DNA from 4 places in the Thioalkalivibrio sp. ALE10 genome. Region 2 is predicted to be linked to each of the others. Evidence: predicted binding sites of a transcription regulator. Region 2 holds the regulator's gene; each other region holds the start of a gene.
What was found. Region 2 encodes sigma-54, which starts transcription at its own class of promoters, with help from an activator protein. Its sites were predicted from a motif close to TGGCANGNTNCNTGCTT; they were not measured.

Region 1 (2,201 bases), on a different contig from region 2:
TCTCAACGTGCTGCGCGTTGTCGCCTCCATGATTGGCCAGGTCCTGCGCATCAACCAGCTGATCGCCGAACGCACGGCCGAACTGGTCTCGGAAAACCGCTACCTCAAGAGCGCCCTCGACACCCAGGGGGCGAAATACGGGATCCTCGGCGAGAGCCCCGCCCTGCGCAGCGTCCTCAAGCAGGTCCACCGCATCGCCGATACCCAGGCCACGGTGCTGATCACCGGCGACTCCGGCACCGGCAAGGAGAAGATCGCACGCATGATCCACCGGATCAGCCAGCGCAACGCGCGACCGTTCATCTCCCTGAACTGTGCCGCGATCCCGGCCGACCTGCTGGAATCGGAACTGTTCGGCCACGAGAAAGGGGCCTTCACGGGGGCCTCCAGCGCCAAGACCGGCAAGATCGCCCTGGCCGACGGCGGCACCCTGTTCCTCGACGAGATCGGCGACATGCCGGAGGCGCTGCAGTCCAAGATCCTGCGCGTGTTGCAGGAACGGGTCGTGCAGCCGATCGGGGGATCGCGCGACATCCCGGTGGACGTGCGCGTGGTCGCCGCCACCCACAAGGACCTGCAGAAAGCGGTCAATGCCGGGGAATTCCGGCTCGATCTGTTCTACCGCCTGAACGTAATCCCGCTGCACATGCCCGCGCTGCGCGATCGCGCCAGCGACATTCGCCTGCTCGCACGGCACTTTCTCGACCGTTACACCCACGTCCATGGCTGGAACGTGGTCCTGGACGACGGGGTGATGGAGCGTCTGGAAACCTTCGACTGGCCGGGCAACATCCGCCAGCTGGAGAACGTGCTGGAACGCGCGGTGCTGCTCTCCAGCGAGGGCCGCATCGGCACCGCCCTGATCGACGAGATCCTGCACGAGGAATCGCGCATCAGCCCCGGACTGCACGCCACCGGCCCTGCCGGTTCCCCGCAACCCGACACCGCACCGTCCCCGGACACCGCGGCCTTTCCCGGCGCGCAGGGCAACGAGGCGCACTCCGACGGGGCGGCCGGCCCCGGCATCGTCCGCCCCTACCGCCGCGTGCACGCCTCCGAGGCCGACCAGCTGCGGGACGCCATCGAACGCAGCGGCGGCAACAAGACCCGCGCCGCCATGGACCTGGGCCTCACCCCGCGCCAGCTGCGCTACCGCCTGAAGAAACTGGGACTGGCCTGAGACCCCGGTGCGGACATTGTCGACACTTTGTCCGCACCGGGAGCGGACAAAGTGTCCGCCTCACCCGACCCGTGCTGCCGTACGGCCGTCCCGGAGCGGATCCGGTGAACGGCGTCCAGCTGGCACGGGATCTGCAGAGCATTGGGTGGCAACACTGATCCGACACCAACCGGGAGGCCATCCATGACCCTCAGCAAGACCGAAATGACCGCCACCATCCTCGAAGCCAAGGAGAGCCGGTCCGCGACCTGGGCCGGCATCGCCGAGGCCACCGGCCTGCACGAGGTCTACGTGACCTCGGCCTGCTACGGCATGAACCACCTCGACGCCGAGGCCGCCGACCGGCTCACCGCGTTCCTCGATCTCGGGCCCGACGTGTCGAAGGCCCTGCAGGCCTTCCCGCACAAGCACTGGGACAAGACCATCCCCACCGACCCGGTGATCTACCGCTTCTACGAGGCGATCAACGTGTACGGTGACACCATGAAGGCGCTGATCCACGAGAAGTTCGGCGACGGCATCATGAGCGCCATCGACTTCACCATGGACATCGACAAGGTCGAGGATCCGAAGGGCGATCGGGTGAAGATCACCTGGAACGGCAAGTTCCTGCCCTACAAGAGCTGGTGAACACCGGCCACTCGCCCCCTTGCCCGCCCGTGGTCATGGCACGGGCGGGGCTCTGGCGGCCTTTCCTCCCTGCCCTCCCTGCATTTCCCTGCCCCTCGCGGGAACGAAAGGTTCCCGAATCAAACCGTTGTCTGCACGAACGAGCATCCACCGCCCGGTTCGTAGTAGGCTGACCGGCATGCAATGGCTGCCCCGCACCCTCGTCCTGGCCGTGATGCTGCTCCCGTCCCTCCCGGGCGCGGTCGCCGGCGCTCCGGATGGGGCCACGACGGTGGACATCGGTGTGCTCGCGGTGCGCGAGGCAAGTGCAGCCGAGGCCCGCTGGCAACCGACCGCGGACTACCTGACCGAACGCCTTGGCGAGGATTTCGACGCCCGCTTCCGCATGCGG
Region 2 (2,201 bases):
ATTCCAGCTGGAGACCGTGCGCCACAGCCCCGGGATCGCGCTGTCCGGAGGCGAGCGGCGGCGCGCCGAGATCGCCCGCGCGCTGGCCGGCGATCCGCAGTTCATCTGTCTGGACGAACCGTTTGCCGGGGTCGATCCGATCTCGGTCGGCGAGATCCAGGCAGTCATCCGCCACCTGGCCGAACGCGGCATCGGCGTACTAATCTCGGATCACAACGTACGCGAGACCCTGGGTATCTGCCATCGCGCGTACATCCTCAGCGAGGGGCGCCTGCTGAGCGCGGGCACGCCGGACGAACTGCTGGCCGACGCCCGCGTGCGCGAGGTCTACCTCGGCGAAAACTTCCGCCTGTGACACCGACCGCCGCACCCGGACGGTGCACAAGCCCGCAGCAAGGGATTACTATTCACTTATGGTGACCAACGCCTTTCCCAACTCATGCTGAAGCCCGGGCTGAATCTGCAGCTCGGTCAGACGCTGACCATGACGCCGCAGCTGCAGCAGGCCATCCGGCTGCTGCAGCTGTCGACGCTGGAGCTCCAGGCCGAGATCCAGCAGGCGCTGGAAAGCAATCCCATGCTGGAACAGGCCGAGGATGACGAACTCGGTGCCGACGCGGGGGACACCGCGGACACTGCCAGCGACGCGAACACCGACGACGGCGAGAGCGGCAGCGACGCCGCCGGCACCGGCGAAACGGTGGATGCCGGCGGCTCGGAGGACGTCATCCCCGACGAGCTGGTGACCGACAGCCGCTGGGAAGACATCTACGACGCCAGCGCCAGCCCGCGCGGTCCGGACGACCGCGACCCGCTGGAGAACACCTCGGACGACGACGGCGGCGGGCTGCAGGATCACCTGCTGTGGCAGCTGCATCTGTCGCACCTGACCCCGCGCGACCAGCGCATCGGCGCCGCCCTGATCGACACCATCAACGGCGACGGCTACCTCGAGGGCGACGTCGAGACCCTGGCCGAGACCATCAGCCGGAGTGAAGAACCCCCCGTCGACACCGACGAGGTCGAGGCCGTACGCCACTGGTTGCAGCACTGCGACCCGCTGGGGGTCGGTTCGCTGGATCTGCGCGAGTGCCTGGAGGTCCAGCTGGGTGAGCTGGCGCCGGACGCGCCCTCGCGCGAGGCGGCGCGCGCGGTCCTGGAACACGGCATGGACGCCCTTGCCCGGCGTGACTACAAGGCCCTGCAGCGCCAGAGCGGCGTACGCGATGGCGACGAACTGGCCGCGGCGCTGGACCTGATCCGCACGCTGAACCCGCGCCCCGGCGCCCAGATCAGCGAGACACCGCCGGAATACGTGGTCCCGGATGTCTACGTGCGTCATACCGACCGGGGCTGGCAGGTCGACCTGAATCCCGAGATCGCCCCGCGCATTCGCATCAACGACCTCTACGCCGGCATGGTCCGCCAGGTCTCCGATGCCCGCGACAGCGCCTTCATGCGCGATCAGCTGCAGGAGGCGCGATGGTTCATCAAGAGCCTGCACAGCCGCAACGACACCCTGCTGCGCGTGGCGCGCGCGATCGTCGAACGCCAGCAGGGGTTCCTGGAACACGGCGAGGTGGCGATGCAGCCGCTGATCCTGCGCGACATCGCCGAAGCCCTGGAGATGCACGAGTCCACGATCTCGCGGGTGACCACGCAGAAATACATGCACACCCCCCGCGGGGTGTTCGAATTCAAGTATTTCTTCTCCAGTCACGTGGGCACCAGCGACGGCGGGGAATGCTCCGCGACCGCGATTCGTGCCATGATCCGCGAACTCATCGAAGAGGAAACGCCGGGCAAACCGCTCAGCGATTCCCGCCTCGCCCAGATCCTCGCGGATCGGGGCATCAACGTGGCCCGGCGTACCGTGGCCAAATACCGGGAGGGCATGAACCTGCCATCCTCCAGCGAACGCCGCCAGATGGCCGCCATGCCGACCGGAAGCAAACCGAAAGGAGCCTGACCCATGCAGATCAATCTCACCGGACACCACGTCGACATCACCGACGCCCTGCGCGACTACGTCAACGAGAAATTCCAGAAGCTGGAACGCCACTTCGACAAGGTGATCGACGTGCACGTGGTGCTGAACCACGAGAAGACGCAGAAGCTGCACAACAAGGCGGAAGCGAATCTGCAGGTCAGCGGCAACCACATCCACGCCGAGGCCAGCCACGATGACATGTACGCCGCCA
Region 3 (2,201 bases), 280 kb from region 2:
AGGCCGCTCACCACGCGGCGCCGCGCATCCAGCGGGATCTCGAGTTCGCCGAACACCCCTGCGTCGCGGAATCGCGCGGTATCCTCGCGGGCGACATCGCGCCACCCGAAGGCGTCCGGCCCCATCAGGCGGTTCCCGCTGTGGCGGTTGCGGCTGTAATCGAACCCGGCGTGCAGGGCCATGTCCCGCGGCAGCCGGAAATCCCCGGCCACCCGCGCCCCTTCGGTGATGCGTTCGGGGTAGCTGACCATGGGCATGCCCGGAGGCTCCCGCAGGGTGTAGTTGTCCATCACATGGTCGATCTCGTTGCGGAAGACCCGCGCCTCCAGGGTCTCGAACCAGGGCGCGAGATCATCGCGGGTAAGCGCAAGGCTGTAGCCGGTGCGGTCGAAGCGCACGCCGTCCATGCCACGGTCGTCGTAAGCGGCCTCGGCGTCGGAACGGTCATACGTGAACTCAATGAGGGTCTGCTCGTCAGGGCGCCAGCCGGCGATCCCGGTGCCACTCCAGCGGGAATACCGCGAGTGGACCTCGTTGCCATCGCCGTCGCGGTAATCGTCCTGATCCGAGAAGGTGCCGATGGCACGCAGATAGCCCGCGGAGGACCCGGTCGCCACGTCCGCCACCAGGTCGGTGCGATCGAAACGCCCGACGGTCAGGCCCGCGAATCCGGTGACCTCCCCGGCCTCCGTGAACACCGGCGCGTCCCGCTCGAAACGCACCGTACCGCCCGACACGGCACCGTGCCGCACGCTCTGCGGACCCTTGCTCACCTCGATGCGGTCAAAGGCCTGCGGATAGGCATACGCCGTGGGCGGGTCCATGCGCCCGCCGCAGCCGCCCAGCACCGGATCGTCGTCCAGCAGCAGCGACAGTCGCGAGCCTCCCAGGCCTCGCAGGGCCGGATCGCCACTGGTACCGCCCTTGCGGCTGGTCACGAATCCGGGGATGGAGGCCAGATACGCCCCGCCATCATGCGCCGGCAACGGAAGCCGGGGCTGGCGTGGATCGGTACTGACCCGCCCGGGCCCCTCCATGGCGGGAACCGTTACCACCACCGGGGCCAGCCGCGCCGGATCCCCGGCCTGCGGCGCAGAAGGCCCTTCGGCCGCCACGGGCGCGGCCGCGGCACCGGCGATCGCCAGGGGGATCCAGCGGCACCGGAATCCATGCAAATGCTTCATGATTTCTCTCCGTCCTTGTTCTTGTCATTGGTGTCGTGCGACCGACTCGCCAGCAAGCACCGGGCCAGGTAGGGGCCAGGTACGGGCACCAACAAGGATCGGGAAACCGGAATGGCGGACTGCGGCGCCCGAAGCACCATTGGGAGCACCACCGGAGGTGGCCGGAACCGCCACGCATACACGGCAGCCCCCGGGGCCGGTGCGGGATTTGCCACAGCGGATGGGAGAAACGCCGCAGTTGCGAACCGGACGCGGACGGATTCCCTTGCCCGGGCACGGACTCTGGGGCAGGCTATGCAGTCATGCCGCAAGCGCCTGGCGGCCGGGAGGAGATGTTGGTCGAATCAGAAAATACCGCCGAACATTTCGTTGGGAGCTCGCCCGAGCTGCAGGCCGTGCTGCGTCAGGCCAGCATGGTGGCGGCCACCGATGCCACGGTGCTGGTGCTGGGCGAGAGCGGAACCGGCAAGGAACACCTGGCGCGCCACATCCATGCCCGCAGTCGGCGCCCGGACGGACCGCTGGTCACGGTGAACTGCGCGGCCCTGCCCGAAGAACTGGTCGAGTCCGAACTGTTCGGCCACCGCCGCGGGGCCTTCACCGGCGCGAACGACCATCAACCGGGGCTGGTGCGCCAGGCACATGGCGGCACGCTGCTGCTCGACGAGATCGCCGAACTCCCGGCCGGGGCCCAGGCCAAGCTGCTGCGCTTTCTGGAAAACGGGGAATGCCAGCCGCTGGGCGCGGCCGAGGCGGAACAGATCGACGTTCGCGTGATCGCCGCGACCCACCAGGATCTGCAGCAGCGCGTGGCCGACGGGCGTTTCCGCGCCGACCTGTACTATCGCCTGCAGGTGGTGCCGCTGGAGATGCCGCCGCTGCGCAGCCGCCAGGGAGACGTGCGCCGTCTGGCCGAACACTTTCGCGTCACACTGGCGGAACACCACGGCGTGGAACCGCCGCGGTTCACGCCCGCACTGCTGCGCTGGCTCGGCCAGTGGCCCTGGCCCGGCAACG
Region 4 (2,201 bases), 230 kb from region 2:
GCCGACGATCGGCTTGGGCATGAAGGTGGCGGTCTTGCCGTGCATGTGGGCAACGTTCTGCACCACGTACTTGAGCATCTGCACTTCGTCGGACTTCTTGGTCAGGGTCGCCGCGCCGACGCCGATCTCGCACTGGCCGGCCGTCGCCACCTCGTGGTGATGCACCTCGGTGGTCAGCCCCATCTCGGTCATCACTTCACACATGGTGGAGCGGATGTCGTGCAGGCTGTCGACCGGCGGGACCGGGAAGTAGCCACCCTTCACGCCCGGACGATGGCCAATGTTGCCGTCGTCATACACGCGCTCGGAGTTCCAGGAGGCCTCCTGGGAATCCACGCGGCAATAGGAACCGGAGAGGTCGGAGCCCCACTTCACGTCGTCGAACACGAAGAACTCGTTCTCCGGACCGAACAGCGCGGTGTCGGCAATGCCGGTGCTCTGCAGATAGGCCTCGGCACGACGCGCCAGCGAGCGCGGGCAGCGGTCGTAGCCCTGCATGGTGGCCGGTTCCACGACATCGCAGCGGATGTTCATGGTCATGTCCTCGAAGAACGGGTCGATGGCCGCGGACTCCGGATCCGGCATCAGGATCATGTCGGATTCGTTGATGCCCTTCCACCCGGAGATGGAGGACCCGTCGAACATCTTGCCTTCTTCGAAGGAATCTTCGTCGAGGTCGTGGGCCGGCAGGGTGACATGCTGTTCCTTGCCCTTGGAATCGGTAAAACGAAGGTCAACGAAACGGACTTCCTGTTCCTTGATCTGCTTCAGCACTTCGGCTGCGGACATAATGAGGACTCCTCTGGTCTTCAGTTTGAGACGGTCGATGCCGGTGCGGTCGCCTGGGGCCGATCGGCGTCTGCCCGTTGGTCATGCAGGTGGCGTGCCAGCCTGCAAGCCCCGGTTCGGGGCGCCCCTGCGCCCATCTCTGCGCCACCACGGCCGAATGCCGCACACCCGCAGTGCACAGGATGCACCATTATAGTGCTATCGCGCGGCATGCGCCCTCATTCGGTGCAAGGCCGATAGAGCACGGTCACCTGTCCCAGTACCGGCCCCAGAACGGGGTGTTCCCGCAGCTGCCGGGTCAGCAGATCGGCGCGCTCCTGCAGGGCGGCTCCCGTCCGCGCGGGATCCAGCCGCAGAGTGACGGTGGCATGCACCCGCCCGCCGAGATAATGCAGGGAAAGGTGCTCCAGGGCCTCCAGCTCGGGGAAGCCGGCCCAGGCCTCGCGCAGGCCGGCCACCAGTTCGGGGCGCAGGGGCAGCCGCGAGCTGGCCACCTGCTCCTCGTCGTTCTCCGGATCCACGTGCACGGTGATGTCGCTGACCTCGCCCGCATCCTCGGTCACAGCGCGATGCACGGCATCGGCGATGCGGTGCCCCTCGGACACCGAAATCATCGGCGCGACCTGCACGTGCACGTCGGCCACGGCGTCGTCGCCGGAGCGGCGCGTGCGCAGCATATGGGCATCCTTAACTCCGGGCACGTCCAGGATGGTGCGGTGGATGCGCTCGACCTTTTCCGGTTCCAGCGCGGTGTCGATCAGTTCGGCCACGCTGCGACGGATCAGGCGCCCGGCGATATGCAGGATGAACAGGGCCACCAGCAGCGCCGCCAGCGCGTCCAGCCACGGCCAGCCGGCGACCGCACCGGCCACCCCCAGCAGCACGATGACCGAAGAGATCGCATCGGTGCGGTGGTGCCAGGCGTTTGCCTCCAGCATGCGCGAGCCCAGCCGCCGCGCGACCCGGCGGGTGTACTGGTACAGGCCTTCCTTGGCCACGAGGGTCACCACGGCGAAGGCGATCGCCAGCGGTGCCGGCCCGGTGGCATCGTCCAGCTCCAGCAGGCGTCCGCCGGCGCCCCAGGCGATGGCCAGCCCTGCCAGCGCGAGGAACAGGCCCACGACCACCGTCGCGAGCGTCTCGATGCGGCCGTGACCGTAGGGATGGTCCTGATCCGGGGAAGCGGCAGCCTGCCCCGCCGCGACCAGGACCACGGCGTCGGTCACCAGGTCGGAGACGGTGTGCACGCCATCGGCGATCAGGGCCTGGGAGTTGAGCAGCCAGCCGCTGAGCAGCTGGGTCACGGCCAGCCCGGAGTTGACCGCGGCGCCGGTAAGGGTCACCCGGCGCGTGTCGCGGTAGCGCCGGTCGTCGGTCCCCGACTCGAGCGGGTCGGGCGGTTCGGCGGGCGC

Region 1: cynS (cyanase) is a predicted target of sigma-54. The motif match lies at 1,301-1,317, and genes of this name have one in related genera.
Region 3: F788_RS0100790 (TonB-dependent copper receptor) is a predicted target of sigma-54. The motif match lies at 1,235-1,251, and genes of this name have one in related genera.
Region 4: glnA (glutamate--ammonia ligase) is a predicted target of sigma-54. The motif match lies at 873-889, and genes of this name have one in related genera.

Annotation. Positions count from the first base shown of each region.
Region 1 is NZ_KB906451.1:333,652-335,852, forward strand. Features, by position in the region: gene F788_RS0105910 (sigma-54-dependent Fis family transcriptional regulator) at 1-1,180, shown strand, start outside; gene cynS (cyanase) at 1,364-1,810, shown strand; gene F788_RS0105920 (EAL domain-containing protein) at 1,989-2,201, shown strand, end outside.
Region 2 is NZ_KB906450.1:434,246-436,446, reverse strand. Features, by position in the region: gene lptB (LPS export ABC transporter ATP-binding protein) at 1-355, shown strand, start outside; gene F788_RS0102140 (RNA polymerase factor sigma-54) at 440-1,969, shown strand; gene hpf (ribosome hibernation-promoting factor, HPF/YfiA family) at 1,973-2,201, shown strand, end outside.
Region 3 is NZ_KB906450.1:156,906-159,106, reverse strand. Features, by position in the region: gene F788_RS0100790 (TonB-dependent copper receptor) at 1-1,184, opposite strand, end outside; gene F788_RS0100785 (sigma-54-dependent Fis family transcriptional regulator) at 1,517-2,201, shown strand, end outside.
Region 4 is NZ_KB906450.1:206,522-208,722, reverse strand. Features, by position in the region: gene glnA (glutamate--ammonia ligase) at 1-789, opposite strand, end outside; gene F788_RS0101025 (cation diffusion facilitator family transporter) at 1,008-2,201, opposite strand, start outside.